3 regions of the Paenibacillus azoreducens genome follow, and region 1 is predicted to be linked to each of the others. Evidence: predicted binding sites of a transcription regulator. Region 1 holds the regulator's gene; each other region holds the start of a gene.
What was found. Region 1 encodes Rex, which represses fermentation and respiration genes when NADH is low (regulators of the CRP and FNR family bind a similar motif). Its sites were predicted from a motif close to TTGTGAAATATTTCACAA; they were not measured.
Positions count from the first base shown of each region.

Region 2: the regulator Rex is predicted to act here: its motif matches at 3,278-3,295, upstream of L6442_RS14045 (flavocytochrome c).
Region 3: the regulator Rex is predicted to act here: its motif matches at 7,688-7,705, upstream of L6442_RS02795 (L-lactate dehydrogenase).

Region 1 covers NZ_AP025343.1:2,762,428-2,773,285, reverse strand. Annotated here, with positions in the region: gene asnS (asparagine--tRNA ligase) at 1-873, opposite strand, end outside; gene L6442_RS11995 (acetate/propionate family kinase) at 917-2,125, opposite strand; gene L6442_RS11990 (3-hydroxyacyl-CoA dehydrogenase family protein) at 2,122-2,994, opposite strand; gene L6442_RS11985 (AAA family ATPase) at 3,140-4,642, opposite strand; gene L6442_RS11980 (hypothetical protein) at 4,642-5,166, opposite strand; gene L6442_RS11975 (cell wall elongation regulator TseB-like domain-containing protein) at 5,689-6,231, opposite strand; gene L6442_RS11970 (amidohydrolase) at 6,252-7,556, opposite strand; gene L6442_RS11965 (redox-sensing transcriptional repressor Rex) at 7,540-8,196, opposite strand; gene dinG (ATP-dependent DNA helicase DinG) at 8,458-10,858, opposite strand, start outside.
Region 2 covers NZ_AP025343.1:3,204,105-3,214,962, reverse strand. Annotated here, with positions in the region: gene L6442_RS14055 (IS3 family transposase) at 1-611, opposite strand, end outside; gene L6442_RS14050 (helix-turn-helix domain-containing protein) at 590-1,267, opposite strand; gene L6442_RS14045 (flavocytochrome c) at 1,384-3,180, opposite strand; gene L6442_RS14040 (aldo/keto reductase) at 3,507-4,397, opposite strand; gene L6442_RS14035 (GNAT family N-acetyltransferase) at 4,451-4,936, opposite strand; gene xerS (tyrosine recombinase XerS) at 5,181-6,263, shown strand; gene L6442_RS14025 (DUF5946 family protein) at 7,100-7,567, opposite strand; gene mobB (molybdopterin-guanine dinucleotide biosynthesis protein B) at 7,782-8,291, opposite strand; gene L6442_RS14015 (molybdopterin molybdotransferase MoeA) at 8,288-9,562, opposite strand; gene L6442_RS14010 (DUF4247 domain-containing protein) at 9,693-10,463, opposite strand; gene L6442_RS14005 (DUF4178 domain-containing protein) at 10,474-10,858, opposite strand, start outside.
Region 3 covers NZ_AP025343.1:662,126-672,983, reverse strand. Annotated here, with positions in the region: gene L6442_RS02840 (PocR ligand-binding domain-containing protein) at 1-12, shown strand, start outside; gene L6442_RS02835 (DUF4179 domain-containing protein) at 240-1,850, opposite strand; gene L6442_RS02830 (RNA polymerase sigma factor) at 1,798-2,403, opposite strand; gene L6442_RS02825 (MBL fold metallo-hydrolase) at 3,033-3,749, shown strand; gene L6442_RS02820 (TetR/AcrR family transcriptional regulator) at 3,753-4,322, shown strand; gene L6442_RS02815 (CcdC family protein) at 4,430-4,957, shown strand; gene L6442_RS02810 (helical membrane plugin domain-containing protein) at 5,566-6,006, shown strand; gene L6442_RS02805 (NAD(P)/FAD-dependent oxidoreductase) at 6,046-7,224, shown strand; gene L6442_RS02800 (ferredoxin) at 7,337-7,588, opposite strand; gene L6442_RS02795 (L-lactate dehydrogenase) at 7,818-8,783, shown strand; gene L6442_RS02790 (DUF4367 domain-containing protein) at 9,062-10,183, opposite strand; gene L6442_RS02785 (DUF4367 domain-containing protein) at 10,777-10,858, opposite strand, start outside.

The sequences.
Region 1 (10,858 bases):
TTCTTCTTGCAGGAACTTGATGGCATCGTCATAAGTAATGCGCGGGAATGGAGCTTTGATATTTTCCAGCTTGGAAATATCGCGTCCGAGCGTTTCCAGTTCCGCTCTGCATTTCTTAACGACGGATTGAACCACATAGGTAACGAACTGCTCTTGAATCTGAAGGCTTTCCTCATGATCGGTAAATGCCATTTCCGGCTCGATCATCCAAAATTCGATGAGGTGGCGGCGCGTTTTGGATTTTTCGGCGCGGAACGTCGGCCCGAAGGAATATACTTTTCCGAGCGCCATCGCTGCCGCTTCCATATAAAGCTGGCCGCTTTGCGTCAAATAAGCATCCTCATCAAAATATTTGGTGTGGAACAAGTTCGTTGTTCCTTCAGCGGAAGTTGGCGTCAAAATCGGCGGATCGACCAGTGTGAACCCGTTTTGATCGAAAAACTCCTGAACGGCACGGATGATTTCGCCGCGGATCACCAGAATGGCGCGCTGCTTCGGCGCACGAAGCCACAAGTGACGATGATCCATCAGGAAGTCGACTCCATGCTCTTTCGGTGTAATCGGGTAATTTTCGGTCAAATGGATGATCTCGATACCCGTTACCGTCATCTCGTAACCGGATTGGCTGCGCGGCTCTTCGCGAATGACGCCCGTAACGTACACCGAGCTTTCTTGAGTCAAACTTTTCGCGTCTTCCCACAATTGTTCAGAAACCTCGTTTTTTACAACAACGCCTTGAATATATCCGGTTCCGTCACGCAGCTGCAAAAACTGAATCTTTCCGCTGGAACGCTTGTTATGGATCCAGCTGCCGATCGTTACGGTTTCTCCTACATGTTGATTCACGTCACGAATCACACTTTTGGTGGCCATGCCTAAATCTCTCCCTTTGCAATACTTGCTTTGAATTCAGAGTCTACGACTTCGACCCCTGAACGATACGGTGCGTATCCCGCGCGATGACAAGCTCTTCATTCGTCGGAATCACCAGTACCTGAACCTTGGAATTAGCCGAAGAAATACGGCGCGGTTCGCCTGAACGAACTTCATTAAGCTTCTCGTCCAGTTCAACGCCCAGATAAGTCAAATTTTCGCATACTTTTTGCCGTAAAACAACCGAATTCTCGCCTACGCCTGCTGTGAATGCAATCACATCTACGCCATTCATCGCCGCTGCATAGGAACCGATGTATTTGCGGAGACGGTATTCATACATATCAAACGCCAGTTTCGAGTTGGCATCGCCGTTTTGCATGCCTTCCGTAATTTCGCGCATATCGCTGCTGATGCCCGAAATCGCGAGCAGGCCGCTGTGCTTGTTCAACATGGAGTTTACTTCGCTTACGGTCAGCTCTTCCTTGTTCATGACATAAGGTACGATGGCAGGGTCCAAATCGCCGCTGCGCGTTCCCATCATGAGGCCCTCGAGCGGAGTCATGCCCATGGATGTATCGACCGATTCTCCGCCTTTTACGGCCGTGATGCTGGCGCCGTTGCCGATATGGCAGACGATGATTTTCAGGTCTTCGAGCGGACGGTCCAGGAATTCCGCCGCTGTCTTGCTGACGAAATCATGCGAAGTGCCGTGCGCACCGTAACGTCTTACTTTGTGCTTTTTGTAGAGTACCCGCGGAATGGCATACAAATACGCATGTTCCGGCATCGTTTGGTGGAATGCGGTATCGAATACGACAACCTGCGGTACGTTTGGCATATTGGCTTCGGATGCCTTGATGCCCATCATCGATGCCGGGTTGTGAAGAGGAGCAAGGTCGAACAATTGACGGATTTTGCTTTTCACGTCGCCGTCCACAAGCGCGGACTCGCTGAAGAATTCGCCGCCATGAACGACGCGGTGGCCAACGGCTTCGATTTCGTCAACAGACCCAATCACGCCATGGTCCGGGTCCGTAAGCAGTGCCAATACTTTACGGATCGCGGTTGTATGTTCCAGGATCTCGCTTACTTCGGTTACTTCCGAGCGTCCGGTCGGTTTATGGGTCAAAATAGAGGAATCCATTCCGATCCGCTCCACCAAACCTTTGGCCAATACGGATTCGTCTGTCATATCGTAAAGCTGGTATTTCAATGAGGAACTGCCAGCATTAATAACTAGAATTTTCATATCCGGTCACCATCCTTGTCATACTTAAAGAAGCCTTCTCCCGTTTTGACGCCCAAATGCCCTGCTCGTACCATTTTCTTAAGCACGGTCGACGGACGGTATTTCAATTCGCCAAATTCACGGAACATCCGCTCCAAAGCCGCAAGTACGGAATCCAGTCCGAAGCGGTCGGCCATCTCAAGCGGACCATGCTGGAACTGGTATCCAATACGCATGGCATCATCGATATCTTCCGCAGATGCCACTCCCTCTTGAAGGATATGCAGCGCTTCGTTAATCATTAAGCAAATCATCCGGCTCGATACAAATCCGGGCGATTCATATACCATGACGCCTTTTTTATCCACCACTTCCTCAACGAAACGTTTCGTTTCCGTAAAAGTGGTCTCGGATGTTTTGAGGCCGCGGATGATTTCAACCAGATCGACTTTGCTTACCGGATGGATAAAGTGCATGCCGATCACGCGTTCTGGATACATTGTCGAGCTGGCCAGTTCGGTCAAGCTGAGTGAAGATGTATTGCTGGCAAGAATAATATGGTTAGGGCATACCTGGTCCAACTGCGAGAATACTTGCTTCTTCGCTTCAAGATCCTCGGAAATGGTTTCAATGACCATATCGCAGGCGCCAAGCTCCGCAAGATGCACCACTTTTTGGATTCTGCCCAAAATCAATTTTTTTTCCGCCTGGGTAATCGCCCATTTTTCAAGCTGCTTATCCAGACTAAGCTCGATCATGGAATAAGAGTAATCAAGTTTTTCCGGCGTTTTCTCAACCAGAAGAACATCAAGCCCACGTGTCGCCAACATCTCAGCGATTCCTTGGCCCATCGTTCCGCCGCCAATTACGCCAATCTTTTTAAAGTACATGTCTCTGCCACCTTCCTATAGCCACCATCTGTATTCTGTGCTGTACTCATTTATCGCCTGTCCTGCAAGTGAGTACATAGTGACCCAATCTATAATAATAACTTAGCACAGCAAAAAAGTAAAAAAAAAGAACCAGCATCACAATTTATGCTGGCAAAAGGGAATGTTCACGAAATAGACAACGAAATTGCTCTCCGGACAACGTTTCTTCCTTCAGTAGAATATCCAAGGATTGCTCAAAAATGACCCGGCGCTCCTCAAGCATGGTTCGCGTTCGTTTCATCAGGGTTTCCAGAATCGCATGATTTTCTTTCATCAGCTCTTCTTTTGTTACCATGTCCATATCCATAATACCGAGGGAGGTAAGTCCGGATTTCATCATGGTCTGCACAATGTTCAGCGCCTGTTCAAAGTCGTTGCTTGAACCGGTGCTCCGTCCGCCGTAGAATATTTCCTCCGCGGCTGCTCCGCCGAGCGCGATCATAATTTGCTCTTCCAGGAATGTTTTCGTGTATAAATATTGCTCCTGTTGCGGGTTATGGCGCACATATCCAAGCGCTTTGCCGCGGGGGCTGAGCGCAACCTGGCTTACACTGCCGGGACGGACAAGTTCCGCCATGATCGCATGACCCAGTTCGTGAATGGCCACGCGTTTTTTCTCTTCAAGCGTAGACTCGCGGTCGGTCCGCTCACCCATCATTACCTTGTCTATAGACATGGACAAATGTCTTTGTTCTATTTCTTGTAAACCTTCGCGCATGGCATAAATGGCTGCCTCATTCATCACGCTTTCCAGTTGGGCCCCAGAGAAACCGAAAGATTCCTCGGCGATTTTCTCTAGGTTCGCTTCGGCATGAAGCGGCTTATTTTGGGCATGCAGCTCAAGAATATGCTTGCGCCCTTTTTTGTCAGGCAAATCCACTTGAATATGACGGTCAAAACGTCCCGGACGCAGCAGCGCGCTATCCAGCATTTCCTTCCGGTTGGTCGCCGCAATCAGTAAAATCCGCGGGCTGTCGGAAGAATAAATCCCGTCCATCTCGGTTAGCAGCTGATTCAAAGTTTGGTCATACTCCCGCTGCTGCCCGCCTTCGCGCTTGCCGCCGATCACATCGATTTCATCGATGAAAATAATCGCGCTTTGTTTGTTTTCCTTCGCCGCCCGGTTGCGTGCATCGCGAAATAACTCGCGCACGCGTCCCGCGCCGACGCCGACGTACATTTCAACAAACTCGCTGCCCGACGAAGCAACAAACACGGAATCCGTATAATGCGCCGCGGCTTTTGCCATCAGCGTTTTACCTGTACCCGGAGGACCGGTCAGCAGGATCCCTTTAATCGGGCGAATGCCGAGCTGGCGGATCTCCTCATGTTTGATCAGGAAATCCAGCGCCTCCCTCAGCTCTTGCTTCGCATTGTCCTGCCCGCCGATCTGTTCAAAAGTCAGCTTTTTCAGCCCTTTTTTCTTCCGTTTACGCTCCGCACCTGCGCCGACCGCCAGGCCGCCGCGAAGATTGGTCAAAAACAGCAGCCCTCCGACCAATAGCCCAATGAGAACAAGCGGAACGACATTTATGCCAATAAATCCGAGAAAAATAAAGAGTACCGGAATAAAACCAATCAAAATTTCTTTAAGCAATCTCGGCATTATTCCCACACCCCAATCTTGCCGGGGTCCCGGGGCAATACGATAAACTTGCTGTTGTCGCCTTCGCTAAGGCTGATATACACGTTTTTCGTATCCATCTCCGTTTGGATTTTGATGCCTGTATCTTTGGCCAGTTCCTGCAGCTTGGACGTTATTTCCGTATATTTTTTATTGTCCATGGCTTCAGCTACTGTGAACATGGCGGAATCCCAATAGCGGTTTAGCTTGTCCGAGGAATGGTCGACGAAATCGAATTTTAATGTGCGACTGCCGATCACGGATTTTCCTTCGGTCGTAATCCGGTTAACAAGCCCGGATACATTCGTATCCGGTTTTAAGTCGAGTTTCAAATCAATTTCATTGCGTTTTATATCAAATTGAGCGCTGTTTACGCCTTTATAATTTTGGATGATCTTTTGAAGCGGCCCCTGCATGGTGGTCTGACGATAAAAGAACCAGCCGCCAAACAGAAGCGCAGCCGATACAACAACCGTTATGACAATTGGTATTGGACGCAGTTTCAACTGTATGTCCTCCTCTCAAATGGAAAAATCTATATTATAACAACTCTAAAAACTTCGAGTCTCTATATCTATTCTTACGGCAACTCCGGCAAAAAGAGCTTTTTAAAGAGCAGCTGCCGCACATGGTTGCCAAGGCTTGTGAACGGTTTTCTCCCATGCAGATATAAGATCAAATCCCTCTGCACAAATCACTGGAAACTCCTGATGATCTGCATGAAATGACGTGAATGCAGCTTTTGGCCGCAAAAACCATGATATCTACTGAATACATAAAGAAGTATATCATATCGTATATACGATATCGAAGGTAATGTTATGAAATTATTAAACTATATTCTGTGTACGCCAAAGAACCCCATTTTCCAATGAGGTTCTTCCATTTTTTAGGACGTTTTTAGCAAAAGAGAAGACATCCATTGATCTAAAATAATCCCACAAAGTGACGTGTAGCCTTTGAAGCTTATTCCGATTACTTTGCGGGGACCCCGGAAGTTTATACTTTCTGAGATGTTGAAAAACGGATTACCTGTTTGGAAGCGTAAATGGCCCTCCGATGCTTTTGCCGTCGCGGAAACGATAAAATTGATAGTAATAATGATCTTTGCTGCGGTAAAACAGCTGCCAAACATATTCCCCGTTATACATTCCCGGCGTCAGCTTCATCTTGTCCGCATCAGGCATTTCTTGTTGAATCTTCTGCTTGATCTGCGTTTCCGACATGCCATCGGCAAGCAATTCCTGATGAACCGCTCCTTCGCCTGCTTTAACCTTGCCTCCACCTTCCATCCGAACCCAAACCATAACAGGGCGATTCTCTTTATCCAAACCTTCGATCACCCAGCAAACGCTATCCCAGACGGACTTGTATGACTCGGTTACCTTGACAAGCCCGCTCTCCTGCTTTGCTTTCAAAATGGCTGTGGTTTCTTCTGCGCGTATGTCCTGCGTTACATAGATATAATAGCGGTAAAGTCCGAATAGGATCAGCAGAAAAACTGCGATAGCAAGGAAAATCCATTTCTTTTTATTTTTCCAAACATTTCTTCTTGTTCTAATTCTAAGCATAAGCTACCTCTAAGCCTTTCTTAACGAGATAATAGGCTCTCAAAAGCGGCCTGCGCTTCCCGGCGGATCCGCTCTTCATCCAGTGTCAGGCAGGCGCCATGCTTGACAACTTGTTTGCCATCAACCCACACATGCTCAACGTCCTTGCCGCAGGCCGAATAAACGGCATGAGAGATCAAGTCGGTATGCGGCAGAAAATGCGCCTGATCGGTATTCAGCGCGATAAAATCAGCTTTCATACCTGGAGCCAAAGTACCCACATTGTTCAAGAAAAGCGACTGTGCCCCATAAACCGTTCCCATTTTCAATGCTTCCCCTGCCGGGATCGCCGTCGGGTCGCCGGAGACTCCTTTATGGATCAATGCCGCGAGACGCATTTCCTCGAACATATCGAGGTTATTATTGCTCGCCGCCCCGTCTGTTCCAAGCGACACAGTCACGCCAGCCTTCAGCATGTCCGTTACGCGTGCCACGCCGCTTGCCAGTTTCAGGTTGCTGCCCGGGTTATGGGATACGGCTACCTTGTTTTTTGCCAAAATTTCGATTTCTTCATCCGTCAAATGAACGGCATGAGCAACAAGCGATGGCCGGGAAAACACTCCGAGTTTCTCCAGATGGGCAACTGGACGCAGACCGTATTCAGTTACATTTTGCTCGACTTCGGCTTTGGTTTCAGACATATGGGTATGCATCGGCAAATCCATGTCATGAGCGGCCTGAACGAATTTTTCAATAAAGTCCGGAGGACAAGTATATGGCGCATGCGGTGAAATCATCGTCGTAATCCGTCCGCCTGCTTTACCGTGCCAGTCGCGGGCAAATCGGATGGCTTCATTCAGCTTATGGCGCTGAACCTCTTCCGGGCAGAGCCCGATAACGCCGCGCATCAAGGATGCACGGATTCCCGATTCTTCCGTTACCTTCGCTACTTGATCCATATGGTCGTACATATCCAGGAAGGTTGTCGTGCCGCCTTTCAGCATTTCAAGCACCGACAGCGAGGTGCCCCAATATACGTCCGATGAGGTGAATTTGGCTTCCATCGGCCACATTTTCTCCTGCAGCCAGATTTGCAAAGCCAGATCGTCACCATATCCGCGAAGCAGCGACATTGCGGCATGCCCATGCGTATTGATCATACCCGGCATAAAAAACAGATGGGTCCCGTCCATAACGGGTATATCGCCATCCAGTTCAGGCGTCTCCTCGCCCACATAAACGATAAGGTCGTCTTCAATGACCATGCAGCCTTGAATAACCGGCTTATCTCCATCCGCAACCGCAAAGCTGCCGTTTTTAATCATCCATCTATTTGTCGCCGTCATCAGCAGAATCGTCCTTTCCGTTATCCAAATAATAAGCCAAACTGAGCAGATCCGTAGTGAAATCCGCCGGATGAATCCGAATGTTCGCAGGTGCTTTCAAGATGACCGGCGCGAAGTTCAGGATCGCTTCGATGCCGGCTTCGATCAGGATATCGGCCACATTTTGCGCTTCGACATCCGGTACCGTAATGATCCCGATACGGATATTGCGGGCTTTGATCGTTTCGCGGAGCTCCTCCATCGGCTGAACGGTCAGCGTATTGATTTGTTTGCCGATCTTCTTCGGATTTTCATCAAATACGGCAATAATTTTAATGTTTTCCTTCAGGTAAAAGTTATAGTTTGAAAGCGCTTGACCCAAATTACCTGCCCCGACCAACACCGCGTTGATCTGCTGATCCAGGTTCAGGATGTGGCGGATTTTTTCGATCAGATACGAAACATCATATCCGATGCCTTTCCGGCCAAAATCGCCGAAATAAGCCAGATCCTTACGGATCTGCGCCGGATTGAGGTCGAGTCTCTGACCAAGTTCCTGGGAGGAAACCGTAGCGACCTCCCGTTTATGCAAGTCGCTCAAATATCTTAAATATACAGGCAATCTGCGAACAACTGCTTCGGATATTTTCTCCGATTTCATGCTTGTTCCCCCTATTTTTAGCAGCTTAATTAATCTATCAATGCTTAGAAAAACGTCTATCGTCGTACTTTCTAAGAAGACAGACCGCTTTTAGCGGATGTTTTTCTTGCGATATTAGGATGCGTTTCCCCCGGAGTTTTACTTCTACTATCTTAAAACAACCTCACAAAGAGTATCGGAAAGAAGTCCGACGCCTCTCAAAGAGGGGCGCTTTTGCGGAGCAAAAGTACTGAGTGACGTGTGGCTTCGAAGCTTATTCGATTACTTTGCGGGGACTCCGGAACTTTTAAGCCATTCGGATATACGAGGAACCATTTTTTCCGTATTCATATGCTCCATTTTGGGTCCAGGCAAGGAATAAAGAAAATACTTCCCGTAGTAGGATTCGATAACGCGCGTATCGTATACAATGACGATGCCGCGGTCATTCGCCGTGCGAACGAGTCGGCCAAAGCCTTGTTTAAAGCGGATTACTGCCTGCGGCACGGAAAGCTTCATGAACGGATTTTTTTTCTGACGCTGCAGAAGCTCGCTTTTCGCTTCGACGAGCGGATGGTTTGGCGGCTGAAACGGCAGTCTTACAATCGCCAGACATGTCAGAGCATCGCCGGGAATATCCACCCCTTCCCAAAAACTGCTCGTTCCGAGCAGCACCGAAGCGCTGCTGTCTTGAAATCTGCGGATAAGCTTGGTGCGGCTGCCGCTGTCAACGCCTTGGCCCAGCACTGCAATGTCACTGTTCGCCAAAGCATTTTTTAAAGGCTCGTGCACCTGACGCAACATCCTGTAAGAAGTAAACAACACCAACATTCGTCCATGAGTCGCCAGCGCGGCGTCGGCAAGGGATTGCACCAAAGTATCTACAAATACCGCATCGCCTACGCTCCCCTTAACGCTTGGGAAATCGCGCGGGATCACAAGGAGCGCCTGATCGCGGTAATTGAATGGCGATGGAAGCATCACGGTAGCCAGTCTTCCGTTTTCCTGATCCTCTTGAAGCCCCAAGTTATCAATCATGTACTGAAAAGATTTATCCACAGACAATGTGGCAGACGTCAGAACTATGCTTTTTTTCTTGTCGAAAAACAATTCCTTGAGCTGTTTGCTGACATCGACCGGTACAGCATACATCTGGAGCGATTTGCTCCGGAAATGGCTGCTTGCCTCCATCCAGTACACGACAGTCTCGTCATTCAAGTTCATGAAGATGCGAAGGTCGTCGCGCGCCGCTGCCAAATCCTTGAACAGGCCGCTTAAATCCGTAATCAGGCTGTCCGCGCTGTAATCACTTTCATCCTCTTTGTATTCCGCCAGCATTTTCTCCCCGCGCCGCACCGCTTCGCTGATTTTCACATGAATCTGATTTTCGAGCGCTTTGAGCGTATCCCATTCCTTCGGTTTGTTTGCAGGTTGAAGGCGAAGTACGTATTGTCCTACATCCCCTGGCGAAACGTCATTACGCTCCGGAAGCAAAGCGAATAAAAGTTCATTCAGCTTATCCCAATCTTCCTTCACGTCCACCAAATCTTCGCTAATGCGATCGATTGCCGCAATCCAGTCGCTGGCCCGTTCTTGGCCGGAGGACTGCAGCTGCTGTCTCAGCGCAGAAAGCTGCCCGTTCTTTCCATCCTTGTAAAGCCGGGTAAGCGTATGGACAACACTGAAGTATTTCATATGAAGTCCCAAATGTTTACCGGCAACATCCTCCAAATGATGGGCTTCGTCAATCACCAAACGCTCATACGACGGAAGCAATTGATGGCCAGCTTTTACATCGGTAAACAGCTTGGAGTGGTTGGTAATGACGACATCCGCAATTCCGGCTTCATGTTTGGCGCGATGATAATAACATTTGCGGAACCATGGGCAGCTGCGGCCCAGACAGGAGTCCGAATCGCTGCTTACCGTTTCCCAGAAGTCGCCGCCGCGTCCGCCAAGGTTCAGTTCCTCATCATCCCCATGTTCGGTTTGCGCGAGCCAAACGATCATCTGGGCGGCCGTGATCGTATCTTCCTTGGGATTAAAAAAGTCTCTTCTGTTTATTTTATGTTCAAATTTTCTCAAACACAAATAATGTTGTCTACCCTTAAATACCGCAGCTTTGAATGGAAATGGAATAACCTGCGTCAAAAGCGGAACATCCCGCTCCCTTAGCTGCTCCTGAAGATTGATGGTATGCGTGCTGACCATCACTTTTTGCTGCTGCTTGACGCTCTGATATATAGAAGGGATGAGGTAACCCAAAGATTTCCCTGTCCCCGTACCCGCTTCGATCAAAAGATGTTTGTCCTGTTCCAGCGCATTCATCACTTCGTCGAACATAATCGATTGCGGCTCGCGTTCCTCGTATTGAGGCAATATGCTTTTGAGGCGCTTACGGATCTCGCTCAAATATTCCTTAAAATCCATGCCTTCAAGAGGATTATCGGCGGATTCATCCCGGGGAGGTTTCATCTCGGTCCAGTCATCGACTTTTAACGCCAGCTGACGATAGAAAGTATGACTGTTCAGATCCTGAATAGGCTGCTGCTCCTTTTCCTGGCATAAGCCGTCAAAAAACCAACCAAGATCGCTATCCTCCTCCGCAAACAGCTCACGGAGGCGCTGGAGGGCAATAAGAGGCAAATGATCAAGCTCGTCCAGACATTTTAAGAGCACATAA
Region 2 (10,858 bases), 440 kb from region 1:
ATGGGCTTGCTTCCTGGTACTTCTTGCAAGGCCCGTTTCAACGTCTGAAATACAAGAGGTTTGTTATTGGAATGCCCGAATACATAGGAAACGATGGATTTATCATAAAGGTCGAGAATAGCGCTTAGATACGCTTTTTGGCCATTGCCGTACTTGAATTCCGTCACATCCGTAACCCACTTTTCATTTGGCGCATCTGCAGTGAATTTGCGGTTCAGCACGTTCTCTGCCACCTGCTGTGGGGTGGATCTCGCATATCTCTTTTTCTTCCTCCGGATGACAGATTGAATTCCTTGTATCTTCATCAGCCGGTACACGCGCTTTTGGTTAATCGTTTTTCCCGTTTGGCGGCGCATGTGCAACGTTAATTGACGGTATCCAAAGGTACGCTCGACTTTCTCATAAATGGACATCATGACATGCGTTAACTCTGCATTCTCCTGCTCATGGGAACTGGGCTTGCGATTTAGCCACTTGTAATAGCTTGAACGTGAAATGTCTGCAATGTCACACAGCAGCTGAACGCTGAACAACGCTTCTTCCTGAAGCGCTTGAATAGTAAGATAGACGTTCTCATGACGGTATTGGCTTAGCTTCGCCTCCTTTGGAATTCCCGTAACTTTTTTAGAAATGCATTCTCCGCCCGAAGCCGCTCGATTTCATACTCCATCTTTTTCATCTCGAGTTTTTGGCGATCGGCCTCTGTTAGTTCCTCCGGCGCTTTCTTTCTCCCCCGGCCATCCTTTAACGCATCCTGACCGCCATTCTCAAACTTCTTCACCCATTGGTAGACTTGCTGGTAGGAGACCTGAAAATGGTCCGCTGTCTTACGGTAGTCATACTGATGAGCAAGACAGTATTGCACAATATCGATCCGTTCCTGCCAAGTCGTCGAACGCCCCTTCGTCATTGCTTTCGCTCCTCCTGAGTAAGCTTTTAAGCTGCTATGACGATTATACTCCTTAATCCAGTTGGAAAGCTGCGTTCTGCTTGCAATCTTGTATTTATCGATGATCTGATATTGAGACAATCCTCCCTCTATGTAATCCTTCACCGCTTGGAGCTTAAGCTCAGCGCTATAATTTCGATTATGAGTGCGTTTCTCTAACCCTTCATAACCATACACCTTGTAACGACGCCGCCATTTCGCCAAAGTCGTTTTGGTGATACCGTATTTCTCGGCTGCAGCTTTAACGCCAATTTCCCCGCTTTCGATTTCACCAATAATAACGAGTTTCTCTGACGCATCATATTTTTTATTAGGCATAAAAAAGCCCCCTTACAGTAGCAGGTTTTATTATTTCACCTGTCTACCGTAAGGGGAGCATATCACTATATTTACAATAGCGAAAAGGACAGCCCCTTCGAATTACTCAGTTTATGTTATTTGGCCGCTTCTTGTCCGGCAATGCGCCCGAATGTAATCGCATCGGCAATCGCGTTCCCGCCTAGACGGTTCGTACCGTGAATAACGCCGGTTACTTCACCAGCTGCAAACAACCCTGGTATCCGCTCGCCCTTCTCATTCATGACTTGTGTCGTCTTGTTGATTACAAGTCCGCCCATTGTATGGTGAACGGAAGGTACGGCTTTTTCAATATAGTAAGGACCTTTGCTCATATCCTTCAAGCCCGCGCGGTGTTTGAAGTCTTCATCCTTACCCGATTTGGCGAATTTATTGACACGGTCAATGGTTTCTTGCAGCGCCTTCGGATCGATTTTGAAGAATTCTGCCGCTTCCTTCAATGTATCGGCTTTGTATAGGACGCCTTCCTTAACGAGCATATCATATTCGTCCTTATGCACTTCTACCGTTTTGCTGATATCTCCGATGTCCTGATTCCACAATTGGTAAGCGTAGCCGCCTTTTTGAGCCAGAATCGCTCTGGAGATGACGTCGCGGCGTTCCAGTTCTTCAACGAAGCGTTTACCGCTCTGATTGACGAGGATTGCTCCGTCAAAACGGCTATCTGCAACCAGCGAAATAACGCCGGTCACAGGATTGCATACCGGATAAGTCTGGATACTCTCCATATTGGTCAAGGCAGCGCCAACAGCTTGCGCCATGACGATACCATCCCCGGTCGAACCCGGTGCATCCGTAGTCATATATTTCTCATCGAATTCCGGATTGTACTGCTTTCTCATTTCAACATTGGATCCAAATCCGCCTGTTGCAATGACTACACCTTTATTTGCATGGAATGTAATCTTAGTGCCATTCGCTCCAGTTGCTTCTACGCCGTTCACTTTACCGCTATCATCTGTGAGCAATTTTTCAGCCTTCGTATTCGTCTTCAGATCGATGCCCATGTCATCCAGCTTCGTCTTTAGTTTCGTAATCAATTCAGCACCGGTATGTCCTTCAGGAATAAGCGCACGCTTAACGGAATGACCGCCGAACTGGAACAGGTGATCTTCCAGGAAATTTACTTTGATATCATTTTTCAACCATTCTGCAGCAGCGGTCGCATTCTCGGCAAGCACGCGAACCATTTCCGGATCGCCGACATTGTCTCCGCCTTTAAGCGTATCTTCAGCGAACAGATCCACACTGTCTTTGATGCCCATCTTCTGTTGTACCCATGTGCCCGCAGCGTTCATCTCGCCACCGGAAATCAACGTGTTTCCGCCTACGGTAGGCATTTTCTCCAATAGAACGACGGAAGCCCCTGCCTGCTTAGCCTCCAGAGCCGCGCTGAATCCAGCGCCTCCGGCACCGATAATGACGACGTCATAGGTTTGCTCGGATGGCTCGTCCGCTGTGTTCTTATTAGCAGCCTGCTTCGCAACCAGCGTCAATCCAGCCTTCGCGACTGCATCTTTAACGGCATCAATATAACCCTTACTTGTCAAAGTCGAGCCGCTGATCGCATCGACATTTGCATTGTTCGAATCGATCATCGTTTCTTTTAATTCTTTATATACAGGCTCAGCCAACACTTTATTTTCATTCTGTTCAAGAACTTTAATGTCTTTCATTTCATTGTTCTCGAACGTAACTTCTACCTTAATTGCACCATGCTTACCGTCACCTTCGCCGATAGCGGTAACGATGCCGCTCTTTTCGCCTTCGTTGCCGGCCACTTTGCCGTTGTTGTTCCCACTGCCGCATGCTGACAGCATGACGACTAAGCTCAGGATAAGTATGATACTCCCGAAAGACTTCATCTTCTTCATGTCTGCATTTACCCCTTGTCTCTTTCTTAGTTGTTAATTGCAGCGATACAGTACTGTGCACTACTCCACAAAGAATAACACAAAGTTTTACCAAAGTTTGTGAAAGTAATCACTTTCATATTTATTCAGCAAGGGATGCAGTTAGTAACGAGAAATAATGACCTCGCCACTCTCCCGAATCTTCATAGAGAAAAGAAGCCGTCAATGAGATTGCTGACCGCTTCCTTTTTCCAACGTAAAAGCATGTTAATATACTCAAAAATCTTCTTCTTGGCTGTTTCCCCTGGTTTTGGATTTGCGCAGGCAGACAAGTTCGGGATACCCGATCAGGTCTTCCCTACCCAATCTTCATCGGCAATCTCCTTCCAGCGCGCGCGGATTTGCTCGTATTCCTGCTCGGACAAAGTACTTGACTGCAAAAGCTTGGCATTTTCCGACCACCTGCCTGGTTTTTGCGTGCCGACAATGGCCGTACTCACCCCTGGAACGTTCAAAGCAAACCGCAGCGCGGTTACAACCGCCCGTTCGGAATCCGTCAGGAAATCATATTGGAGTTTCTTCAGCCGCTGCCAATACACATAAGGGTATGCTTTTTCCGGAAGAGTCTCATAAGTCCAAGCGACATTGGCAACCGGACGTTTGGCGATAACCCCCATCTTTCTTTCCACGGCTTCAGGCAGAGCCAAATCAATAGCTTCCTGGTCGGCAATGTTCAAGGAAATCATCAGGCTATCAAACAATCCGGTTTGCACGGCGTATAAAGCATCGGTCCGATCCCCGCTGTAACCGATAAAACGCGTTTTCCCCTGTTTCTTTGCTTTTTGCAGAACCTCGATGACCGCGCCTTGGCGCAAAATCTTTTCCGAACAGCTATGTAAATGAATGACATCCACATAATCCGTCTGCAGGCGTTTGAGGCTGCGGTCAATACTCTTTTCGAGCATCGCCGGATTCCAGTCCTCCCCGTCAAACCCCGCCGCATGCCCGCATTTGGTGAAGAGATAATAATCGTCCCTGCGGTGCGACAAAATTTTGCCGATCAATTCTTCGCTGTCGCTGTAGCATTCCGCCGTATCAATCACGTTTAAGCCTTCATCAAGCGCGTGGTTCAGCAGTTTCTCCACTTTCGACAGTTCTTGTTCTTGACCGATTTGCTGTCCGCCAAAACCTAAAATGCTGACTTCCATCCCTGTTTTGCCAAAAGAACGCTTTTCCATCTTTCTGCCTCCTTACTTATAAAGTTAGAAAATTCATTAATATGATTAATCTTTTATGACATAAAATACTGACTGATGTTTCCGTTCGACGGATGGATCATCTCTTCAAACTGCTGATTCGTATAATTGCCAATTATTTTCCGCCAAAAAGCCTGAGCCGGTGTATTGTTTTTAATCTGCGTGACCTTCCACCGCCCTTGAAAGCGATCGAATAATTCACCCGCGGCCCAGCTGCCCAAGCCGAAGCGGCGGTATTTTTGCATCACAAAAAATTCGGTCATGTAATAGTCGCCTTCCTGCGGGTCGATCAGGCGTTCCACTAACGCAAAACCAGCCGGTTTTCCACCGCTTGTCATCAAAAAGGGGTATTTCCCCATGCCTCTTTTCCAATAATCGTCCAGCCCGGGGTACTCCGGAAATACGCCATCCTGGTTTACATCCAGATTCTGATAAAGGGTGAAATCATATAAATACAGCTGCATTAAACCGCTAATCACCCGTTTTCTCCGCGCCGGAACCAGGTCTATTCTGAAATCCATGAATTCACCTCATTTTTATGATTATAGAATTTATAAGCTTCATCAGAGCTTTTAGCACCTATAATCGCAAGAAAAACTAAAACTAAAGGTATGTACATCGTATCATATCCAATATATAGTTTTGAACCCTCATGGGCAAGGTTCATCCAATTCCTGCTTCAATAACGACTTTAGGGCCACCACGGACGGTGAATATGGTAAAATATACTTTACAAAACCATATCATTGGAGAGGTGATGCCCGTATGAACGTACAGAAAGAAATCGACCGGATCAAGCTAGACGATAAGGTACTGGGCATGCCGTGGTTTGTCCAGCAATTCATCGATTACAAACTTCCGGACTTGTCCCCCTCCACCCTGCTTGAATATGTGAGGGATTATGAGACGTTTTTTAACTGGCTGCGGGGCGAAGGTTTATCCCAAGCGGAAAACAATGCGAAAGTAACTCTGCAGGAGCTTGAAGTGCTGCGGATGGAAAATGTGGTCAGCTACCGGATTTTCCTCGCCACGAAACGGGAGGGCGCCAATTCCCGCATTACCGTATCCCGCAAGCTCTCTTCCCTTCGTTCATTATTTCATTATCTAAGCCAAATCGCCGAAGATGAAGAGTTTTATCCTCTTCTGAAACGAAACATTATGGCCAAAATTGAAATCAAACGCATCCATAAACCGAAGGACACCGCCGCTAAATTGAAAGGCAAAATTTTGGAGGAAGACGAGCTCCTGGAGTTTATCGGATATATTCTTGAAGGTTACGCTAAAGACGTCGAAAAAAACAAGCAGGCATTGTACGCCCATGAGCAAAACAAAGAACGGGATGCCAGCATCACGAGCCTGATTTTGAATTCCGGCCTGCGCGTATCCGAGGTCGTTAATTTAAATGTTGACGATCTGGATTTGAACAACAAATTGCTTCATGTATACCGCAAAGGCAACAACGACGAAACTTTTAAAACCCCGGTATACTTCCGGGAACAAGCCAAAGATGACCTGATGAATTATATGAATTTGCGCCAAACCCGATATAAAGCCCCCAAAAAAGAAAAAGCCTTATTCCTCGCCCTCGCCAACGGGCAAAATGAAGGCAGGCGGATGACCAAACGCGCCATTCAGGCCATGATTATCAAATATGCCAAACGTTTTGGCAAGCCATATTTAACGGTTCACAAGCTGCGTCATTCCTTCGCAACGGATTATTATTTGCAAAACGATATCTACAAAACCAAAGAGCAACTCGGCCATGCCTCCACCGAAACAACCGAGGTATACGCGCATCTCACTGACAAAACCATGTCTGAAGCGATCGAACGGCGCGCGGATTCCTAAATCAGCTCACTGGACGAAAATAGGGAAATCCTTTTGACTAAGGTTTCCCTATTTTTAATAAGCTAATGCTTACCTTTGATGGGTTGACCAAAGCAAAAAGAAATCGAAGAGAAATGCTGATGCTGAACGAGGTTTGGCCTAAGAAGCGCTTCATTTTGCTCGCCGTTGCTATTTTTTTATCCCCTGCTGTACGGACCGGTTATCTTCGACTCTGATCACGACATCAGGCGCATTCTTTCATAAATTGCTCGACGATATCCGTTGACGTGGTCAGCGGGAACCATTGAGATCGGATAAATCAACTGAGTTGAGGATCGTATGAAGAATGGCTCGCATGCGTTGGTGTCGCATGGGCGAATTGCGCACGTTTGCGTTAGTTGCATAAGTGGATTGGATCACGCATATGTTTAGATCGCACGGAAGGATGCGCACGTATGCGTTGGAGTCGCATACGTGGATTGGTCGTATGCGTTAGTTGCATGAATGGATTGGATCACGTATATGTTGAGATCGCACAAGAAGGATTCCCGCACGTATGTATTGGGATCGCATGGGTAGTCCGCGCGTATATGTTAGGATCGTTCGAAAGGATTCGCACAAAACTCTAACGGTCACAGCGGCCGCTATTCAGGCGAATTTCAGCCTTTTTGATTTCTAACGGACACAGTTGCAGCTATTTGGTTTAAAAACCCACTTTTACCGTGTTTCGGAGCAATTAAGAGCTGTGGTGACCGTTAAGATTCAAAAACGGCTATTTTTGGCCATTTAACGGCCGTGATGTCCGTTAGAAATTAGTCAAAGCCCGCGCAGATTCAATCAAAGAGCTCCTTTTTGTTTTATTTTGAACCTTTATTTTGTTTGTCTATATCCGCTCTTAATGCCTCTCTCCATTTTTTTATTCCGTTTATTGCATTTTCTTCTCCTCCGATGTATAGATCTTCAATCGTCATTGACCATTTTCTTAGTATACGTTTTCTTTTGCCGCTGGGCAGCGGATTGACTATTTTGCCTACCTTTGAAGCAAGTTCCCTATTTTTCTTGAGAATATAACTCGTATCCCAGTTATGATCATATGCTTCTGAAAATAGTTTTACCAAGAGCCTATATCCTTCTTCAGTATAGTTTGAGGGGTGTTGGATCATATAACATGAAACTAGCCAAAAATGTAATGCATATAACCGGGGGTCGTTATGCTCCCAAACCAACGGAAATTGAAACATCTCATAGCAGGAAAGCCCCTCTGCTTCCTTTGCACCGCATTCAATGCACTTACCATTTTCCATGACTGTATCGTTGTCAACCATCGTAAAACATCCCCCACAAAAACTTTTCTTTTCAGTTTACTCTATAACGTAACGTAAAGGTCAACCCCTATCGGTGCTCGGAAACAAAAAAAGACCGCCCAAGGTCGCAGCAAAACCGGACCTCTTGGACGGCTCTTACAATTTGTAATACTGATTAATCTCACCGGAGATTTGTTTATATCCGTTTCAATGCAGGATGCTAATGGCTGTTGCTTTATCTCAGCCGCAGCATCCAGTCCGCGATCCGCTCATGTTCATCTTTATCAAACAGCGTGACATGTTCACGTCCCTTCTGCCCGCCTGAAAAAATCTGCTCAGCCGGCAGCCAGCTGACGACGCCCGTAACGTTCTCTAGACTTTGAATTAGCTCCTTATCCTCTGCTTTCCTTACCATGACTAGCTTGGGATAACCTTCCCTCTTGTACCCTTCCACCAAAATGATATCATAAGCGCTAAAATCTTCGATAAGTTTGCCTAAAGGAGTTTCCTCTTCGAGAATGACTGCCGTTTTCCGCTGGGATACGAGCGCAATCGCCGATGCGCCAGCCGCACGATGCCGATAGGAATCGGTCCCCGGGTGATCCATCTCGAAATCATGGGCATCATGTTTGACGACCGCCACGCGGCAGCCCTGCGCCCTTAGCCTTTCGACCAAGGCACATACCAAAGTCGTTTTGCCGCTGTTTTTGTAGCCGACGATTTGGCAGACATAGGGCTTCTTCATAACGGGCTGCCTTTCAGCATCAGCACCTTCACTTTGCTTCCGGCCGGAGTTTTCTCTTTGGCAGGCGGAATGACGATCAGGCAGTCGCTGTCTTTGATGGTGACCATCACGCTGGATTCATCCACTTTGGCCGGGACGGCGTACAATATGCCATCTCTTGCATCCAGCCGGCCTCTGACGAAGCGCGTAAAGGCATTGACCTTTGTATAGTCCTGGGCAAGCACAGCCGTCCATTCGGTCAGGTAAGGCTTGTCGCTTCCCAGCGTCTGCTGAATGAAAGGTCGAACAAACAACTCAAAGCCGACAAAACATGCTCCCGGGTTTCCGGAGAGGGCAAACAGCAGCTTGCCGTCTTTGACCGCCGCCGTCGTGACGCTTCCCGGTCTCATCGCGATTTTGTTATAGAGCATGTCCACGCTGTCGCTCCGCACGAAATCCCCCATAATATCATAATCGCCAACAGATACTCCGCCGCTGGTGATAACCGCATCATATTCCTGAAGCGCCCTTTCGACTTTTGCTTTGGCCAAGGCAAGATCATCCATCACCGCTTCCAAAATATACGGCTCGCCGCCAGCCTCGCGCACTTGGGAAGCCAGCATGTATGTATTGCTATTGCGAATTTTACCCGGCTGCAGCGGTTCTTCGACGGTCAACAGCTCTGAACCGGTAGAAAAAATCGCGATGCGCGGTTTTTGGTATACGGTTACCTGGTGAACGCCAAAAGAGGCAAGCACCGAAATTTCTCCTGCCTGAATCCGGCGGCCAGGGAGCATCAAAACCTCCCCTTCGTCCACTTCAAATCCGATTGGAGTTATATTTTTTCCGGTTTCGATTTTTCGTTTCAATCCAACCTGGATGCTGCCCTCATATTCGCGCTGCTCAGTCATCTCCAGCATCACTACCGCATTCGCGCCTTCCGGAACCTGGGCTCCTGTCATGATACGCATTGCCGTTCCGGGTGTTACTTCTTTATCCGAGACAAATCCGCACGGGACTTCATCGATAACATCCAACCACACCACATGCTCGGAGCTGCAGCCTGACGTATCCTCTGCTCTGACCGCATAACCGTCCATGCCCGACCGCCGGAAACGCGGAAAAGGATGCGGCGCCTTGATTTCCTCGGCCAAATAACGGTTATGGCTTTCTTCCAGCGCGATTTGCTCAACCGGACCAGGTTTTCCATATGCGGCGAGCAGTTTCTGGGCATGAGACACCTGCAGTGGCTTGCGGTGGAATTTATCGAAATCATCGTTCGTCTGCTTCATAACGTAATACACCTTCCTCATCTTAAATACCGGTTCATAACACATTCGGAAAAAGTAGTTTTCTATGATCCGCTTAATATAGGGTAACATTAAAAAACGCACGAATCCATGCTTCGTGCGTTCGTTATATTCATCGCCGCGATCTTCGCGTTATTTTACCGGATCCTACCCTCGTTTTTGGTTTGGTATAGGATTTCTTCGGTGAATCAAACAGTCCGCCAGACCCGCTGCTTCCCCTTGATATGCTGCCTCTGCTTGACTTGGAAGAGTCGGATTTGCGGTCAAATATGCTGCCGCCGGAGCCGACGCTCGAATCTCCGTTGCTTCCCCCGCGGCGGAAAATCGAACCTTTTTTCTCCACCGTGAGCGGCGGAGCGATCTTCTTATCGCTCGTTGTCGGTGCATGGTAGTTGCCCTGCTTCGGGTGATAAGTGTCTTTGCTCGAATACCCCCGGTATCCGCCGCCCAAGCCTCCCAGCGAATCAAACAGCTGACCGATTACGACGGCTGTGAGATATCCCTTCAGAAAGCTTGAATCATAGTTTTTCTGGACATATTCCTGGGAGTCCACTTCGATCAGGGTGTCGGTTTCTTTTTTAGGGTCCTTTTGTAGATGGTAATAATCTTTGCCGTAAACGAGAAACATCCGCTCTGAGTCTTCCTTGGACATTTGATCCGGCTTTTTCTCGTCGGCAAGCTCCTTGGCGACTTCCGGTACGGTTTTGTCCGCCGCCCGGTATACGTATGAGGTCGCGTTGCCGTCGCGGCTCACCGATTCCAAAGGATACGTTTCCTTCACGTTCGGGGAACCGATACCGCAGCCGGTCAACAGCGACAGGACAAGGCTTAAGACCAGTGCAATTTTTATTCCAAGCAAGGGTCGCCCCTTCCATCCTTTCATACAATCACTCCTAGTTGGCCCGGATGACCTTTACATCCCCCGGCAGTACTTTCTCTCCTTCATAAAGCATGAAACGCCCGTTCTGCCATTCGATCCGTACCAATCCGTAATCATCGGACTGGTACTGCCATACATGCTGTTGTCCTCCTTGGGTGAACGGCGTTTTGCCGTGGATCAGCACAAAGCCCTCATACTCTTCCTCCAGAAAGAAGACTTTGTCATCCAGTTCCAGCTCGGTCGGCACTTCGCTCGGATTATCGAGCCGCCCGTCGAGCGGACTGTACAGGGCATACTGCAGCGTTTCACGTTCTTCAATATGCAAATAAGCAATCGTGTTGCCATCCTGCAGCGTCAGAACCACCGCATTGCGTCCGCGATTATGCACTCTTCCCGTC
Region 3 (10,858 bases), 2.1 Mb from region 1:
AAGCATGATTAACGGCTTTGCGGCAGCAATGCTTACCCATCCCATGCGGATACATCGACTACAATAAAGACTCTAAAATAACCCCACAAAGTGGAGCCTATGCTTCGATGCTTATTCCAAATACTTTGCGGGGACCCCCAAAAAAACTTATAAATTCTATACTGCTAAAAAATAGCGTACCTCCTTCCTGGCATCAGGCCATTTAGGAGGTACGCTTATTTTGACATATCAAAAACTCATTAGTTCTGCGGATCCGCATTTTCCAGGCCGGGTATGGACTTGGCTTTAGGAATTTCAAAGGACCATTTCACATTATCGTAAAACTTATCAGTAACTGTGCGGATCAAGGTTGCTTTTTCCGGAAGTTTCCCCATTCCGTACACGATAAAACCAGGTTCTCCGGATACCAGGTTGACCTCGCCCCATCGAACGGATCCTTTAAAACCTACCTGATATTCCTTGCCGTCCTGATCCTTCACAACCCAAGTATCATTATTGAACCGGTTATACATCTTTCCTGTCACCTGAATGATGCTTTCCCTCGGCTCCTCATCTTCTTTCAGGTTGGGATCCTGATGAACCCTGAAATCGTTTAAGGTAAATTCATCCCCTTGATCTTTAAAAATAATCGGACTCTTTTTGAAATCTTTGGATATCAGCTCTACCGACCCGCCGCTTTTTACGGGAATCGAATATCCATCGAATACAAAACGAAGCTTCTGATGGTCATAAGGGAGATAGTTAAATGTATAGGTCCAATGGAGTTTGCCCGCATTCATCTCGCTGATTTGCGAAATGATCGTTCGGGCATGGCCAACTTTATAACTGTCCACGTTAGAGATGACTTCTCCTTGCTCGTTTTCAAAATGAAACATGAGCTGCTGCTGTCCTTCGAGTTCTTCCGGAGAAAGTTCCGCAGCCTTGCCCCTTAGGCTGGTGTTTAATTCCAGACGTACCCCGCTTGGTGTCCGGACCAGCTTTTCCATTTCAATGTGCATACCTTCAGGGGTTGTATATTGCTGATGCAGCGGAGTGACAACCGTCAGCTCGTTTGCCTTCCTCATGTCGAGCTTGAAGCTGAAATCCCACTTCCCTTCCACATACTGCTCCGAGAACGGGATCGCAATGCGATCCACATGTCCTTCCACATCCAACTCATCCGTATTGATTTCCTGCGTAAAAGTAAATGTCAGCTTTTCGATGGTATCCGTGCCTTCAATGCCCCTGAGCTCTGCCACTTCTTTTCCGTTCGCATCTCTGATATGCAAGTTATTCCAGTTCACTTGATAAACTAGAGGTTTCCCTTCAGGATCTGTTACTTTGACTCCCATCACGAGTCTGGTGGCATCCGCAATCACTTCATTGATTTCAAGGATGTACCCCTTATCCTCAACCTTTACGTGGGGGTTCTGCAGGAGCCCGACCTGGCGGGCGTCCATCATGCCGCTGTCCGTTGTCTCATTCGAAAAAATGGATCTTACCCAATCGGCAATAGACGGCTGGGCGTATAGTGTAAAGGCTGCGGTAACAATGAACAACGATGCGATCCATAAGGCGCTTTTTTTCAACAGCCGCCGTGTTTTTCGAATACGTTTGCTTGCTGCAGCCGAATGGATTGGCTCAGTCTGTTCGATTTCCACCCCTTCGAGTGCAGACATAACCCGCTCCGTGAAACCTTCGGGCAGGGATTCCGAATACAGCAGGTCCATCCAAAGCTTTTCCTCTTCTTCAGCTTCACGTACCAATGTCTGACACTCCGGACATATCTCAATATGGAACTTCAGCTCATCGTCTCCATCATTTCCAGATTGAATGTACTTTTTCGTTTGCGATAGCTTCCAGCATTTCATTCTTCATCCCCTCCTTATCCTTGATTTTCTTATATAAGGACTTCTTGGCCCGGTGAAGCCGGTTGCGCACCTGATTCACTTCAATACCGGCAATTTCGGCAATTTCTTCATAACTGAGTTCATTTGTATATCTAAGGAGAAGCACGATGCGGTATTTATCCGGAAGCTCCTCCAGTAAACGACTTACTTCTCCGCCGGTCTCCTTGCGCAAATAAACGAATTCCGGCGTTTCGCTATGATGACGCCCTTGGGCCAAGACCTCATCATCCGCCGGCTCGGCTTTTTTTTTCCGCTTGGCATCCCTCATCACATTTACGGCAATCGTGTACATCCAGGAAGCAAAACTGGATTCCTCCCTAAAAGTCCCCAGCTTCCGGTATGCCTTGAGAAAAGCCTCCTGAGTATAATCTTGGGCATCCTGCGGACCTGCACCCATTCCGCGCAGCAACCCGTAGATTTTGTTTTTGTGTGCATCCACTAGCTGCGTAAAGCTTTCTTTTTGACCAGCCAGTACTTCCCTGACCAACGCAGCATCCCGTGACGCGTCCATCATGACGATCCTCCCTGCTCTCTCTTTCACTCTTATCTTATAAGATTATAGAATATATAAGTTTTAAGCGGAGCTTAAGTAATTTTATAATCGCAAGAAAAAATTTCCGCCAAATGCGGTCTGTCTTCTTTGAAGGGTACTTCGGTTGGCGTTTTTCTTCTATACAATTAGACGGCCTTAGGCCAGCGATGTTCTCACTTTTACTAAAATAACCCCACAAAAAGTATCGGAAAGAAGTCCGACGCCTGAAGGGCGCTTTTGCAAAGCAAAAGTACTGAGAGTATCGGAAAGAAGTCCGACGACTCTCGAAGAGAGGCGCTTTTACGGAGTAAAAGTACTGAGTGACGCATGACCTTCGAAGCTTATTCCGATTACTTTGCGGGGACCCCGGAAGTTTATACTATTATCTGATATGTAAAAAAAGGGGCCCTTCGCAGGAAGGGCCCAAAAATCAGATTAGACATATGAAAGGGTTTACAAAACCATTATAGTATGAATATGTATTTTTGGAAACGTTTTTTCATATGATTCCCTCGCTTTTTTATTTCAAAATAAAAATAAGCTTGTTAAAACTAATTGTATTAGTTATAATACTAATATCATTAGTTTGGTAGATGCGGAGGAAGATTATTATGAAAAAGACGACAGTTCATCAAGTAACCCAACTTTCCTTTATGCCGAATCTGTTTCCGGTAAACGTGTACCTTGTGGAAGAAAATGACGGCCTTACTCTAATCGACGCAGGCATGCCATTCAGCATCAAGGGGATACGTGAAGCAGCCGATTCGCTAGGCAAACCGATTACCCGCATCCTGCTTACCCATGCGCATGGAGATCATATTGGCGCTCTGGATGCGCTTAAGGATGCCATTCCAACCGCACAAGTCTATATTTCGCGCCGTGACCAGGCCCTTCTGGCCGGCAGCAGCGCTCTCGAAGAAGGCGAGCCGCAGACGGCTATCCGGGGAAGCGTTCCTAAGAACATCCGCACCAAACCGGATCATTTGATCGCTGACGGAGACCGGATCGGATCGCTGCAGGCCATCGCCTCGCCCGGCCATACTCCGGGACATATGGCATTTCTGGATACGCGGAGCAAGGTGCTGATAGCCGGCGATGCTTTTCAAATCCGGGGCGGAATGGCCGTATCCGGCCATATGCGGCTGCTGTTCCCTTTTCCGGCGATGGCGACCTGGAACAAAGAGGCTGCTCTCGCGAGCGCCCGCCGTTTAACGGCGCTTCAGCCTTCTTGGCTTGCCGTCGGCCACGGCTCGATGATCGAAAATCCGGTTGATGCGATGAACCATGCTGTCCAACGCGCAGCCGAAGCTTTTAAAGGAGGGAAGTAACCTATGGCTAAAATAGGACTTGACCGCCACACCTTGCTGGTTGCCGCCGCCGAGCTTGCCGACGAATCGGGATTGGACTCGCTTACGCTGGCCGCTCTGGCGCAAAAATTAAACGTACGCTCGCCTTCGCTGTATAATCATGTGAAGGGGCTGCCCGATCTGCGCGCAGCGCTGACGGTTTACTGCCTGCATCTGCTCGTCGAGACAACCCGCGACGCCGTTATTGGCAAATCCGGTGATGAAGCCATTTTGAGTCTATGCGAAGCATACCTCCGGTTTGCCCGCTCCCGACCAGGGCTGTACGAAGCATTTTATAAGGTAAACCTGCTGCAGCATGAAGAACTCGACCAGGCCAAACAGGAGCTGCTGGATCTCTTTCTCCGGATTATGGAACCTTTCGGGCTTGGAGAACAGGAGACGCTGCATGCCATTCGCGGTCTGCGCAGCCTTTTGCATGGATTTGCGACGCTTGAGCAGCATGGCGGCTTTCAAATGGATATCCCATTGGACGAGAGCTTTCGGTATGTACTGAGGATGTTTGTGGATGGCATGAACTCTGAAAACCGCAGGTAATCAGGCAACTTGACTTCAAACGGAGCACAAGTTTACTTCTTGGTGGGTGTGATATAATATAGTTATATGTGATTAATTACATCTTTTTTTGGAGAGGAGTCTTGAACTTGGCTCATATTAGTCCCTCATTCCTTCAAATTGGATCCACCGTGGGGGCACTGGTTATGGCGCTTGCGGTCATCTTTGTACGTTTGAAGGCCAGCAACAAACCGGTTACCATTAAAAAAATACTGATCCCGCCGATGGGCATGGCCACAGGCTTTCTGATGTTCGTGGCGCCCGCTGTACGCGTCCCCATTCTTTGGGCTTTGATCGCCTTCCTTGTCGGCTGGTTCTTGTTTTCATATCCGCTGATCCGAAGCACCAAATTCGAGGTGAGCGAAGGCCACATATTTGCCAAACGCTCCAAGAGCTTCGTCGTTATTTTGTTTGTGCTTCTGATCGTTCGCACGGTGCTCCACCAAGTGATTGATGAATATGTTTCGATTCCGCAATCCGGCGCGCTTTTCTTCCTGCTGGCATTCGGCATGATCGTCCGCTGGAGAATTTTTATGCTGAAGCAGTATCGGACCATTGAAGCTTCCGGCGCACTGAATTCGGACCCGATCACGCCGCAGACGCCGAACCAACCTTAATTGCGGATGATCCAAACCGCTCTCGCCAAGCACCCGCGTGCAGGAAGAGCGGTTTTTTCGTGCCCGATTGATCGCCTATTGATATGTACAAATCCGAAATTGGATATTGGAAAAGTACGGAAACGCGCATATAGTTAATATTAGGAAAACAATTCATCAGGTGGAGTCAAGCAGCGTAGCAATTCTTGGGTATATCTGGAAGGCTTGCCAAGCTGGGATGCCTTAAAGTGTCAATCTTTTAGGCAAACGATGCATAGGGAGGCGGCATTTGGAAGAAGCTAGGTGAAGAATTGCTATTTAGCGAGGAGAATCGTCAGTTTTTCGAGTTTTCGCTATAGTTTTTATCACTATTTCGGCGTAAAAATGAAGCAAATCAGAGAATTTTGGACCAAAAAGACGTATACATGTGTAAAACTTCACAATTTGTGCCTAAGCCTCGTTATCCTTTTGGAGAGTGTTATGCTAACATAGGAAATGGTGATTTAGATTACGGCCTTTTTCATCCCCGAGGAAGGTCTGAAGCTTGTAGACCCCTCTGCCCAAAAAGGGTCTATCAGCCCTTTTTAAATAAATATAAGCATTGCTGCTTACGCAAAGGAGAAATGGACATGTCAGAAACAATTACTGATGTAAAGACTGAACAAGCAAACGTGCCTGTCAGTCAAGATCAAAAAGATTTGCTGGACCAGCTGCTCAAGCCCGAGGTTCAGGAATCCTTGACGACTCTGGTCGACAATCTTCCAAAGCTGACTGAGCTTGTGAATGTATTGACAAAGTCTTATGATTTCGCCCAAGCCGCTCTAACGGACAAAACACTGAAAAGCGATACGGTCGGAGCTATCTCGGAAATCGCTTCTCCAGTCATCAAATCCGCGAAACATCTTGCAGCCAACGTTATTGAAGCTAAAGACCGCGCCGACGAGAGCCAAGAAGTCATCGGTGTTTTTGGCCTGCTCAAATTGCTGAAAGATCCGCAAGCGCAAAAAATGTTCCGCTTCTTGAATGCATTTCTCCAGGTTTCTGCCGAACGCGCTAAAGAACAAAAATAATTTTTTTCAATAATTACCAGTAAGGACGGAGGAAAAACTATGTCAAAACATATTGTCATTTTGGGTGCAGGATATGGTGGACTTCTTTCTGCACTGACGCTGCGCAAGTATATGGACAAAGAACAAGCGCGCGTCACTGTGGTGAACCAATTTTCGACCCATCAAATCATCACTGAGCTTCACCGTCTGGCTGCAGGCAGCGTGGCTGAAAAAGCAGTTACGATGCCTCTCGGCAAACTCTTCAAAGGCAAAGATATCGATCTGAAAATCGCAAAGGTTGAATCTTTCTCCGTAGAAGATAAAGAAGTAAAACTTTCCGACGGCTCCAAGCTGACTTACGACGCACTTGTAGTCGGCCTTGGCAGCATCACCGCTTACTTCGGCATTCCTGGGCTGGACAAATACAGCATGGTGCTGAAGTCCGCCGATGACGCGAAACGGATTCATTCCCATATCGAAGAACGCATCAAAGCTTATGCGCAAACAAAAGACGAAGCTGACGCAACGATCCTGATCGGCGGCGGCGGCTTGACCGGCGTTGAGCTTGTCGGCGAAATCGCTGACGTTCTGCCGAACCTGACCAAAAAATACGGCGTTAACCCTGCCGAAATCAAATTGCTTCTGGTAGAAGCCGGTCCGAAAATCCTGCCGGTACTGCCTGACCATCTGATCGAGCGCGCCACGACAAGTCTTGAGAACCGCGGCGTCAAGTTCCTGACCGGACTTCCTGTCACGAACGTGGAAAACAATGTCGTAGAACTGAAAGACGGCCAAAAAATCGTGACGAACACGTTTGTATGGACCGGCGGCGTGCAAGGCAACCCGCTTGTTGGCGAATCCGGTCTGGAAGTGAACCGCGGACGCGCAACCGTTAACGAATTCCTGCAATCCACTTCCCATCAAGATGTATTCGTTGCCGGCGACAGCGCCGTTGTCTTTGATCCAACCGGTCGTCCTTACCCTCCAACGGCTCAAATCGCTTGGCAAATGGGCGAGCTGATCGGCTACAACCTTTACGCTTACCTCAATGACAAGGCTTTTGAAACCTTCGCTCCGGTGAACTCCGGTACGCTGGCAAGCCTTGGCCGCAAAGATGCCGTAGCTACCATTGGCGAAAACAACATTTCGCTGAAAGGCATGCCTGCATCCCTGATGAAGGAAGCAAGTAACATCCGTTACCTTTCCCACATCAAGGCGCTGTTCGCTTTGGCATATTAATAGACGAGCACGAAGCCCCATCCGGATGTTTCATTTGGACGGGGCTTTTTTAGCGGTGTATTTTTCAGATCCTGAAATGTAGAACTTCAACTTCTTATGTTGATCCCCCTTTTTATTTTTCGGATTTCGGATCTTGAAACGGACTTGCGGATACTCGAATCGATGATGTTGGGCATCCATCTTCCGCCTCATCCAGACTGTCCAATAATTCTTCAGGGACCTCTACAATGCCGAGATTCTGGTCTCCAGGCAGAATATTTTCAGCCAGCCCTTCATCATCGCAATCAAAAATATCCGGAGCAACAACGATGCAAGCGCCGCAGGCGATGCAGGTGTCCTTGTCCACGCAAGTATAAGTTTTCACATCACTTCACCCTTTCTTGGCCGGGATAAAGGGACTTTAGCCTTTGCTGACCTTGATTTTCTTTGACATCTTCAGCGTATCAAAGCGTCTTGGGCCTCCTTGTGATTTTCGACACATTGTTTTTGTCAGATCGCCTAACATTACCTTGTCTGATTTTGGGTTGCTTTTGTTCATCATGGGATTTTTGCAATTTTCTTGTGTACAATATTCATAAAGGAGCGGATAAAGTATGAAACGCAAAAGAAGAAGAGTCGCCATCGTAGGCTCCGGCATGGTCGGATCCAGCTGCGCCTACTCCATGATCAACCAATCGATCTGCGACGAAATCATGATGATTGACCGCACATATGACCGGGCACTGGCACAGGCGCTGGACCTGTCGCACTGCATTGATTTCACCCATACGCGGACAAGCATTTATGCAGGCACCTATGCCGATTGCGCCGACGTGGACGTCGTTATCATTACAGCCGGAGCGAATCCGAAGCCGGGGCAAAACCGGATGGACGTACTCGAGCAAGCCGCGGAAATTACCCGCCAAATTGTCGTGCCGATCGTGGAAAGCGGATTTCAAGGCATTTTTATTACGGCCGCGAATCCGGTGGATATCGTGACGTATATGATCTGGAAGCTGACCGGCTTTCCGCGCCACCGCGTCATCGGTTCGGGGACTTCTATCGATACATCGCGGCTGAAAACGCTGCTGTCGGATGTCTTTTCCGTCGATCCGCGCAGCGTAAGCGGTTATGCGTTAGGAGAGCACGGCGAATCGCAATTTGTGGCCTGGTCGCATGTGACGATCGGCGGCAAACCTATCCTCGATATTTTGGCGCAGCATCCTGAGCGCTTCAAACATCTGGATTTGGACGATATCGCCCGCAAAACCAAAGACGCCGGCTGGGAAATTTTCACCCGCAAAGGCTCCACCCACTTCGGAATCGGCAGCGCAATCGCCCATATTACCCGCGCCGTCCTCAATGACGAGCATAAAATCATTGCCGTATCGGCGATCCTGGATGGGGAATACGGTCAGCGCGACGTATGCGCAGGCGTACCGGCGATCATCGGCAGCGAAGGCATTCAGGAGCTGCTGGAGCTGAGGCTGAATGAGGAAGAAACCAAGCTGTTTAACGATTCTTGCGACTTGATCCGCCGCAATATGGCCGGTCTTGTTCTTGAACCGATTCAATCATAAGGCGCGCAGCCCGATCTGACCGGTTAAAATAACCCCACAAAGAGTATCGGAAAGAAGTCCGACGCCTGAAGGGCGCTTTTGCAAAGCAAAAGTACTGAGAGTATCGGAAAGAAGTCCGACGCCTCTCGAGGAGAGGCGCTTTTGCGGAGCAAAAAATACTGAGTGACGTGTAGCCTTTGAAGCTTATTCCGATTACTTTGCGGGAACCCCGGAAGTTTTTGATATGTAAAAGAAACGGGAACCCTCTCCAATTCGCTTTGAAGGGGATTCCCGTTTTTTTATTTACTATTTATAAATTCCAAATAGCTTTCAGCAATTTTCATCAAGTTTTCTTTGCTGGTTTTATCCATGTTTCCCTGGACATTATAGACGTATCTTTTCTTTTTGTCCGGGCTCTCGTATACCCATGTCAGATCATGCGTCTTTGAAGGCCCCCAATCTGTATACAGCATTTCTACTCCCTTCACTTGAACTTTCTCCTGCTTAAATTCAACTTTCTCGTCAATAAGACTTATTGCATTCTTTTTCTCGATCAGATTAGTGATCGTAACCTCGATTGTATTCTCTCCATTTTGATACGTGGCCCAGATGTTGGAATACTGGTCTGTCATTTCAACCGGCATCATGGCATATCCCTTTTTGGACTTTTCTGCCTGCTTTCTCAGCTTTTCCGTCATCGCCTTTTTTTCTTCCGGAGAAGGCGGATTTACTTCCTGAGCATTTTTAAAGAGCACTTGCGCTTGTTTGAATTTATAATTACCATTAACACTGTCTGCAATCTTAACGGATTTATCCGTAATCTTATCGCGCAATTGAGAGAGATTTTGGAATGAAGTCAACTTCGTTCCAAGATCTGTTTGATGATTCGGGTTATTGGCAACCATATAGAACAGCCCAGCTTCCCCGTTCTTTAGCACCTTCTCCTTAAGTTCAAAAAATGCATTGAAACGCGCTATTTCATCTTTCGATTCTGTTTTTCCGGACTTTTGCGTCTTCGTCGATTTCACCTCATATACGACTTCGCCATCCTTGTTCTTCAAAGAATGATACTGCACGTCTGCGTAACTCGTGGAGCCCATCAACATCATCCCTACAACCGCAGTCAAAGCAACTTTATATTTCATGAAAAATCTCTCCTTTGTTTTTTGTTCAGTATGCAATATTTGCATAACCTTTCCTGTCAAGTCGGCATCGGGAATGCGCAGGTCATCAAAATAGCCCGCTTCAATCTGCAAGTCGACATCTTTATTTTCTTTATCGTCCCGGTAAAAGAAAGGCAAATATTTCACCAGCTTCCGCTTGCGGATCATATCAATGCATTGATGATAAGCAATCTTGTACAACCAGGCGCCAAAAGGGACCTCACCCTGATATTTCCGCAAATTGCGGAATGTCTTCAAAAATACTCCTGTGCGTGATCCTCGGCTTCGGTGCAATTTCCCAGCATGTGATAACAGTAGAGAAACCCTCTACGATGATCTGACTTAACTCCGCGTCATTCAAGCCCTCTCCCCACCTTTCACTCTATACAACGAACAGCTGGTCCAAAAATGTGACAACATGAAAAATTATTCCGGTAATCATGGGATATGACGACAAAAAACGACCTGCAGCTTAAGGTAAATTAAGGATAAAAGACCGTGCCGCCCCCTTGTTCTTGAACCGATTCAATCATAAGGCGCGCAGCCCGGATCCGACCGGTTAAAATAACCCCACAAAGAGTATCGGAAAGAAGTCCGACGCCTGAAGGGCGCTTTTGCAAAGTAAAAGTACTGAGAGTATCGGAAAGAAGTCCGACGCCTCTCGAGGAGAGGCGCTTTTGCGGAGCAAAAAATACTGAGTGACGTGTAGCCTTTGAAGCTTATTCCGATTACTTTGCGGGAACCCCGGAAGTTTTTGATATGTAAAAGAAACGGGAACCCGCTCCAATTCGCTTTGAAGCAGGTTCCCGTTTTTTATTTCAGAATTTTGCAAAATGCTTGTTTAATAATTTTTATTCCAAATAGCTTTCAGCAATTTTCATCAAGGCTTCTTTACTTACTTTATCTATGTCCCCACTTATATCATAGACGTAT